2 regions of the Streptomyces sp. NPDC052023 genome follow, and region 1 is predicted to be linked to the other one. Evidence: riboswitches for the same ligand, from Rfam matches in the RefSeq annotation. Region 1 holds a riboswitch; the other holds the start of a gene.
What was found. A riboswitch is a leader RNA that binds a small molecule or an ion and turns the genes downstream of it on or off. The one in region 1 is predicted to bind glycine.
Positions count from the first base shown of each region.

Region 2: it holds a riboswitch for glycine, as region 1 does, so the genes downstream of both, gcvT (glycine cleavage system aminomethyltransferase GcvT) here and gcvP (aminomethyl-transferring glycine dehydrogenase) in region 1, are expected to answer to the same signal.

Region 1 is NZ_JBIUBW010000005.1:9,514-13,923, forward strand. It holds partial or broken gene ACIHCM_RS12640 (DNA polymerase IV) at 1-1,404, shown strand, start outside; gene ACIHCM_RS12645 (PRC-barrel domain-containing protein) at 1,326-1,697, opposite strand; glycine riboswitch at 1,812-1,907, shown strand; gene gcvP (aminomethyl-transferring glycine dehydrogenase) at 2,082-4,410, shown strand, end outside.
Region 2 is NZ_JBIUBW010000010.1:46,822-51,231, forward strand. It holds gene glyA (serine hydroxymethyltransferase) at 1-482, opposite strand, end outside; gene gcvH (glycine cleavage system protein GcvH) at 497-874, opposite strand; gene gcvT (glycine cleavage system aminomethyltransferase GcvT) at 983-2,101, opposite strand; glycine riboswitch at 2,253-2,352, opposite strand; gene ACIHCM_RS20915 (AAA family ATPase) at 2,574-3,242, shown strand; gene ACIHCM_RS20920 (enhanced serine sensitivity protein SseB) at 3,302-4,081, shown strand; gene ACIHCM_RS20925 (enhanced serine sensitivity protein SseB C-terminal domain-containing protein) at 4,242-4,410, shown strand, end outside.

The sequences.
Region 1 (4,410 bases):
GGATGCCTTCTTCGCCTCGGTGGAGCAGGCATCCAAGCCGAGCCTGCGCGGGAAGGCCGTGATCGTGGGTGGGCTCGGGCCACGCGGGGTGGTGGCGACCTGTTCCTACGAGGCCCGGGTGTTCGGGGTGCATTCGGCGATGCCGATGGGCCAGGCGCGCCGGCTGGCGCCGAACGCCGCGTACCTTGTCCCCCGCTTCGGGTTGTACCGGACGATCAGTGAGCAGGTGATGGCCCTGCTGCGCGAGCTGTCGCCGCTGGTGGAGCCGCTGAGCCTGGACGAGGCCTTCGTCGACCTGGAGGCCGGTGGGGCGGCGTGGGACCGGGAGTCAGCGCGGCTGGCCGGTGTCAGGCTGCGGGCCGACATCCGGGCGGTCACCGGCCTGACCGGGTCCGTAGGGCTCGCCGCCTCCAAGATGCTCGCGAAGATCGCCTCCGAGGAGGCGAAGCCGGACGGTCTGGTGCTGATCGAGCCCGGCACCGAGCGGGCGCTGCTGGGGCCGATGCCGGTGCGGACGCTGCCGGGAGTGGGGCCCGCGACCGGCGATCATCTGCGGCGGGCGGGGATCACGACGGTCGACGAGATCGCCGAGGCGGGCGAGGACGAGCTCGTACGGCTGCTGGGGAAGGCCCATGGGCACGCCCTGTACGCCATGGCGCTGGCCCACGACGACCGGCCGGTGGTCGCCGAGCGGGAGGCGAAGTCCGTGTCGGTCGAGGACACCTACGACGTGGACATCCACGACCGGGTCCGCGTCGGGCTGGAGGTGCAGCGCCTCGCGGACCGGTGCGTGCGGCGGCTGCGCGGTGCCGGACTGTCGGGGCGGACGATCGTCCTGAAGGTGCGGCGGTACGACTTCTCGACGCTGACCCGGTCCGAGACGCTGCGGGGGCCGACGGACGACCCGGCGGTGGTGCGGGAGGCGGCGGCCCGGCTGCTGGACTACGTGGACACGACAGGGGGCGTGCGGCTGCTGGGCGTGGGGGTCAGCGGGCTGGCCGACTACACGCAGGAGGATCTGTTCGCGCAGGCGGCGGGGGAGCGGGACGAAGGGCCCGGGGAGGACGTGACCGATGAGCCCGAGCGGGCGGAGACCGGCCCCGCCGAGCGCCGGTGGGCCGCCGGCCACGATGTGCGGCACACCGAGTACGGGCACGGATGGGTGCAGGGCAGTGGGCTGGGGAGGGTGACCGTGCGGTTCGAGACGCCCGAGTCGGAGCCGGGGCGCGTGCGGACCTTCCGGGTCGACGACCCCGCGCTGGAGCCCGCGGATCCGCTGCCGCTGGTGGCGCGAAGACCCGAGCTCCAGGGCTGAGCCCGCCGGGTCAGGCCTCCTCCGAGCCCGCCAGCTTGCCGAAGTCGCGGTCCGGGAGCGCGGGGGGAGCGGCCACGTCGAGGCCGTAGTGGTGGTAGAGCTGGAGTTCCTGCTCCGGGGAGAGGTGCCGGCCGACCCCGAAGTCGGGGGCGTCCTTGATCAGGGTGCGGTCGAAGGGGACGTGCAGAGTGCCGTCGATCAGCTCGCTCGGCTCCAGCGGGACGAAGGCGTCCCTGCTGAACAGGCCGGTCCGTATGGCGGCCCACTCCGGTACACCGGTTGCGTCGTCGAGGTAGACCTCGTCGATGGTGCCGATCTTGGTGCCGTGGCGGTCGAACGCCTTGCGGCCGATCAGGTTGCGCGGATCGATATCGGTCTGCACCGGGCCCTCCACTCGCTCGCACCTCATCCGTAAGCACTACGAAAGAGCACAATGCGGAACGCGGCCACTCGAACGCCCGGGCGTTGACCTCGCTGGTAGTCTGGCAAAGGCTGCTGACCCCGTGCGGGAGAGTCCTCCGGAGACGACCGGAGGCGCCGAAGGAGCAAATCCTCCCCGGAATCTCTCAGGCCCACGTACCGCACGGACGAGGTCACTCTGGAAAGCAGGGCGGGCGTCACGGCTTCCGCCCTCACCGACGGTGCAAGCCGGACGTCCGCGGGCGGCCGGTGAAGCTCTCAGGTTGTGATGACAGAGGGGGAGGCCGTCGGGGCACCTCTGCCGTGGTGTCCCTCGAAGGTCGCGTCAGACCAGGAGGCCTCCGCAATGACCGCCCAGCGCATTCCGCTCACCGAGCTCGAACAGGGCATCCCCTTCGAGCAGCGCCACATCGGGCCCGACCAGGAGGCGCGGGCCAAGATGCTCGCGCAGGTCGGCTACGGCTCGCTCGACGAGCTCACCGCCGCCGCGGTACCGGATGTGATCAAGAACGCCGACGCCCTGGACCTGCCGGGCGCCCGCACCGAGGCCGAGGTGCTGCGCGAGCTGCGCTCCCTCGCCGACCGCAACCAGGTGCTGGGCTCCATGATCGGGCTCGGCTACTACGGGACGTTCACCCCGCCGGTCGTCCTGCGCAACGTCATGGAGAACCCCGCCTGGTACACGGCGTACACGCCGTACCAGCCGGAGATCTCGCAGGGCCGGCTGGAGGCGCTGCTGAACTTCCAGACCGTCGTCGCCGACCTCACCGGGCTGCCCACCTCCGGCGCCTCGCTGCTCGACGAGGGCACGGCCGCGGCCGAGGCGATGGCGCTCTCCCGGCGCATGGGCAAGAACAAGAAGGGTCTGTTCCTGGTCGACGCGGACGCGCTGCCGCAGACCGTCGCCGTGATCCAGGGCCGCGCCGAGCCAGCCGGCGTCGAGGTCGTCGTCGCCGACCTCAGTGAGGGCATTCCGGCCGAGATCGCCGGGCGTGAGATCAACGGCGTGCTGATCCAGTACCCGGGCGCCTCCGGAGCCGTGCGCGACATCAAGCCGGTCATCGACCAGGCGCACGAGCTGGGCGCGCTGGTCACCGTGGCCGCCGACCTGCTGGCGCTGACGCTGCTGAAGTCCCCCGGTGAGCTGGGCGCGGACATCGCCGTCGGTACGACGCAGCGCTTCGGTGTGCCGATGGGCTTCGGCGGGCCGCACGCCGGCTACATGGCGGTGCAGGAGAAGTTCGCGCGCAGCCTGCCGGGGCGGCTCGTGGGCGTCTCCGTCGACGCCGACGGGAACAAGGCCTACCGGCTGGCGCTCCAGACGCGTGAACAGCACATCCGCCGTGAGAAGGCGACCAGCAACATCTGCACCGCGCAGGTGCTGCTCGCCGTGATGGCCGGGATGTACGCCGTCTACCACGGGCCCGAGGGCCTGAAGAGCATCGCGCGGCGCACCCACCGGTACGCAGCGATCCTCGCCGCGGGCCTTCGTGACGGCGGTGTCGAGATCGTGCACGGCGCCTACTTCGACACCGTCACCGCGCGGGTGCCGGGGCGGGCGGCCGAGGTCACCGCCGCCGCGCGCGAGAACGGTGTCAACCTGTGGCGGATCGACGCCGACCACGTCTCCATCGCCTGCGACGAGACCACCACGCGGGACCGACTGGAGGCCGTGTGGGCCGCGTTCGGTGTCGAGGGGGACATCGAGGCACTCGACGGCGTCACGGAGGACGCGCTGCCCGCCGGGCTGCTGCGCACCGACGCGTACCTCGGGCACCCGGTCTTCCAGCAGCACCGCTCCGAGACCGCGATGCTGCGTTACCTGCGCCGGCTCGCCGACCGCGACTACGCACTCGACCGGGGCATGATCCCGCTGGGTTCCTGCACCATGAAGCTCAACGCGACCACGGAGATGGAACCGGTCACCTGGCCGGAGTTCGGGCAGATGCACCCCTTCGCGCCGGCCGAGCAGGCGGAGGGATACCTGACGCTCATCCACGAGCTGGAGGATCGCCTCGCCGAGGTCACCGGGTACGACAAGGTCTCTCTGCAGCCGAACGCCGGGTCGCAGGGTGAGCTGGCAGGGCTGCTCGCCGTGCGCGGGTACCACCGGGCGAACGGCGACGAGCAGCGCACCGTGTGCCTGATCCCGTCGTCGGCGCACGGTACGAACGCCGCCAGTGCCGTCATGGCCGGGATGAAGGTCGTCGTCGTCAAGACCGCCGAGGACGGCGAGATCGACGTCCAGGACCTGCGTGCGAAGATCGAGCAGTACCGCGACGAGCTGTCGGTGCTGATGATCACGTACCCGTCCACGCACGGTGTGTTCGAGGAGCACGTCGCGGACATCTGCGCCCAGGTGCACGACGCCGGTGGCCAGGTCTACGTCGACGGGGCCAACCTCAACGCGCTCGTCGGGCTCGCGAAGCCGGGGCACTTCGGCGGCGATGTGTCCCACCTCAACCTGCACAAGACGTTCTGCATCCCGCACGGCGGCGGTGGGCCGGGCGTCGGTCCCGTGGCCGTACGGTCGCACCTGGCGCCGTATCTGCCGAACCACCCCCTGCAGCCGGCGGCCGGGCCGGAGACCGGGGTCGGGCCGATCTCGGCGGCGCCGTGGGGTTCGGCGGGGATTCTGCCGATCTCGTGGGCCTACGTGCGGCTCATGGGCGGCG
Region 2 (4,410 bases), on a different contig from region 1:
AGGCGCTCGACCTCGTCCATGTCGACCAGGCCGTCCTCGCCGACGTGGTAGGCGACCACGTCGTACAGCTTGCCGGAGAAGTTGATCTTCATGCCGTGGGTCAGGTGCCCGCCGTGGGCGAGGTTCAGACCCATGATCGTGTCACCGGGCTTGAGCAGCGCGTGCATGGTGGCCGCGTTGGCCTGTGCGCCGGAGTGCGGCTGCACGTTGGCGTGCTCGGCGCCGTACAGCTCCTTGACGCGGTCGATCGCGATCTGCTCGATCACGTCGACGTGCTCGCAGCCGCCGTAGTAGCGACGGCCGGGGTAGCCCTCGGCGTACTTGTTGGTCAGGACCGAGCCCTGCGCCTCCATGACCGCGACCGGGGCGAAGTTCTCCGAGGCGATCATCTCGAGGGTGGACTGCTGACGGTCCAGCTCCGCGTCGACGGCGGCCGCGACGGCCGGGTCGTACTCGTGCAGGGGGGTGTTCAGGACGGACATGTGGCTACGACTCCTCAGCCGGCGGTGTGGGCGGCGTACTCGTCGGCGGAGAGCAGGTCGGCGGGCTCCTCCGCGATCCGCACCTTGAACAGCCAGCCGCCCTCGAAGGGGGCCGAGTTCACCAGCGACGGGTCGTCCACCACGTCCTGGTTGATCTCGGTGATCTCACCGTCGACCGGGGAGTACAGGTCGCTGACCGACTTGGTCGACTCCAGCTCGCCGCAGGTCTCGCCCGCGGTCACCTGGGAGCCCACCTCGGGGAGCTGGGCGTAGACGACGTCACCGAGCGCGTTCGCCGCGAACTCGGTGATGCCGACCGTCGAGACGCCGTCCTCGGCGGCCGACAGCCACTCGTGCTCCTTGCTGTAGCGCAGCTGCTGGGGGTTGCTCATGGCTGGGATTCTCCTGTACGCGCGGGAGTGCTGGTGAGTGGGGGACTGCTGGCGGTGCCTGTGAGCAGGCCGGATGTGCGACGGGTCACGTGGACCCGAGCCCAGTGTCTACTTCTGTCGCTTGTAGAAGGGCAGCGCCACGACCTCGTACGGCTCGTGGGTGCCCCGGATGTCCACGCCGACTCCCGGCGTGCCCGGAGCCGCGTGCGCGGCGTCGACGTACGCCATCGCGATGGGCTTGCCCAGGGTGGGGGAGGGGGCGCCGGAGGTGACCTCGCCGATCACCTCGCCGCCGGCGACCACGGGGTACCCGGCGCGCGGCACCCGGCGGCCCTCGGCGACCAGGCCGACCAGGACGCGCGGCGGGCTGGCCTCCGCGCGGGCGGCGGCCTCGGTGAGCGCCTCGCGCCCGACGAAGTCGCCCTCCTTCTCGAACTTCACCACGCGGCCGAGCCCGGCGTCGAAGGGGGTGAGGGAGGTGGTCAGCTCGTGCCCGTACAGCGGCATGCCGGCCTCCAGGCGCAGCGTGTCCCGGCACGACAGACCGCAGGGGATCAGGCCGGCGCCCGCGCCCGCCTCGGTCAGCGCCTCCCACAGGGCGACGGCGTGCTCCGGCTTCACGAACAGCTCGAAGCCGTCCTCGCCGGTGTAGCCGGTGCGCGCGATCAGCGCCGGGACGCCCGCGACGGTGCCCGGCAGCCCGGCGTAGTACTTCAGCCCGTCGAGGTCGGCGTCGGTCAGCTGCTTGAGGATGCCGGGGGACTCGGGGCCCTGGACGGCGAGCAGGGCGTAGGCGTCGCGGTCGTCGCGGACGGCGGCGTCGAACCCTTCCGCGCGCTCGGTGAGCGCGTCCAGGACGATCTGGGCGTTGCCCGCGTTGGCCACGACCATGTACTCGGTCTCGGCGAGCCGGTAGACGATCAGGTCGTCGAGGATGCCGCCGTCCGTCCGGCAGATCATGGTGTAGCGGGCGCGGCCGACGCCGACGGAGGCGATGTTGCCGACCAGCGCGTGGTTCAGCAGCTGTGCGGCCTGGGGGCCGGTGACGGTGATCTCGCCCATGTGCGAGAGGTCGAACAGCCCGGCCCTGGTGCGCACCGCGAGGTGCTCGTCGCGCTCGGAGCCGTAGCGCAGGGGCATGTCCCAGCCGGCGAAGTCGGTCATGGTCGCGCCCAGCGAGCGATGCAGCGCATCGAGCGCGGTACGACGGAGTGCGGTACTGCTCATCGGTCGGTCTCCCAAGGCATGACGGCGAGGTCGTTCCTCCCCATCTGTCATCGGAACCTGAGAGGTTCGCCATGACCACCCGTAGAGAGGGGAACCATGGCTTGCACCTTGGGTGGAGCCACTGCGGCAGCGGCCCGCTTTTCAGATGTGCCTCGCCCGCGCGGTAACGGGGCCTGAGAGATTCAAGGGAGGGACTTGCTCCTTCGGCGCCCCGGGCACGGCGTGCCTGGGAACTCTCCCGCGCGGATTCAAGCGGCCGGTATGCAGTTGGCGCGCACATCATTGCACGCATCTTCCGCGCGCGGCAGGGGGACCTTTCCGTGGGGGCACACAGCGTCCACGATCGGGCACAGTGTGTTGTAGCAGGCTTGTTGCGGGAAGCGGACGGAAATGCGAGACGCCGCGTATTACCTTCTCTTTACACTCGACGGGGACGGGAACTCGTGAACCGCCCCAGGGGAGGACGATCACGGTGAACAGGACCACGGCCTACGCGGCCACCGCGGGCCTCGCAGTGCCCGAGCAGCCGACCGTCCCGGCCCGGGAGGCGTGCGGCCCGCTGCCGTTCCCCGTGGTCCGCGACCTGCGCGCCCGGGCGGGCCGCAGCCCGCACGCCTTGCTCTTCGGGCCCCGCGACCTCGTCGTGATCACCGGCCTGCCCGGCAGCGGCAAGTCCACCCTCATGCGGCGGGCGGTCCGCGACCGGCGCATCGACTCCCAGGACACCCGCGACCGCTGGGACGGCCGGACGCCCCACTGGCTGCCGTACGCGGTGTACCGCCCGCTCGTGCGCCTCGCCCACTACGCCGGACTGCGCCGCGCCCTGCGCACCGGAGAGGGCGTCGTCGTCCACGACTGCGGCACGCAGGCGTGGGTGCGCGCCTGGCTGGCCCGTGAGGCCCGCCGCCGGGGCGGCACCCTGCATCTGCTGCTGCTCGACGTCACCGCGGAGCAGGCCCTGGCCGGCCAGCGCGAGCGCGGCCGCGGCGTCTCGCGGTACGCGTTCCTGCGCCACCGCGCCGCCGCCGCCCGCCTGCTGCGCCGCTGTGAGCGTGGTGATCTGCCCCGCGGCTGCGGCGCCGCGATCCTGCTCGACCGGGCGGCGGCGAACGCGCTGCGCCGGATCGGCTTCACCGGCTGACGGGGCGGCGGGTTAGCCTTTTCAGCCGGCAGCACTGGTACGGAGCAGGCGGTAGGCAGATGGACTTCCCGGGGGACTTTCCGGCGCAGGCGCACCCGCATCCGCACGGCGGATGGCCCGGCAACGAGCTGGAGGAGGTGCTCTCGGCGTCCCTCGGCGTCCCGTCGGCCGGCGGCCGGATCGTGGAGGTGCTCGGCCGCAGCTTCGTCTGGGTCCCGCTGCCCGGCGGCGGCGGACCGGACAGCGGCACCCTGGACCTGCCGTGCACGGAGATCGACGGCCAGGCCTACGTCCCGGTCTTCAGCTCCGAGGAACAGTTGCGTCAGGTCGCCGGCTCCCACATGTCGTTCACCGTCGCCCCCGCCGTGGAGTTCGCCCGCGGCCTGCCCCCGCAGGCGGGCATCGTGGTGAACCCCGGTGGCGTGGTCGGCGTCCCGCTGCCGCCGGCGGCGGTCGCCGAACTCGGCCGCGCGGGGCGCACCCCGCTGGACGGACCGGCGAGCGGCGGCCGGGTCCGCCTCTTCGAGCCGGACTGGCAGGACGACCCGGTCGGCTTCCTCACGGCGGCGTCCGCGGAGTTCGAGGCGATCGGTGTCGTCACCACGGCCCGCCGCTGCCTGGCGGCGATCGAGACGGGGGACCCGGTGATGTTCGTGGGCGTCGAACTCTCCGGGTGGGAGGGCGATCTGCGCGCCGCCCCCCTGGACGCGCTCGGCCGCGCCCTGGGCAGGGTCCCGGTGAAGTGGCCCGTCAACCTGGTCCTGATGGACGTGACCCAGGACCCGGTGGTCACGTGGTTGCGGGAGCGGGTGCGCCCCTTCTACCAGCGGGGCTTCTGAAACGCCCCGAGGGCCGGCGTCCTCCGCGGCGGCGCGGGGAACCGCGCGACCGGCGCACGCCTGCCCGTATCCGCAGGACGACACCGGGTCCCTGGCCGGTGGGCGCCCTTAAGCTAGGGTCACGGCTCGAAGAGGGCGTTGCACGAAGGGGCGGTAAACAGTGAGCGCTAGCGGCACGGGCACCGCCGCGGCCGGCCAGGTCGAGCACATGCTGCGCCAGGTGACGCCGGGGCGCTACGACGCCTACGAGGCACTCCTGCGTGCCCTCGCGACCCCCCACTCCGGCCAGGTCTGGATGCTGCTGTGGCACGGCCAGGCCGGCAGCCCCG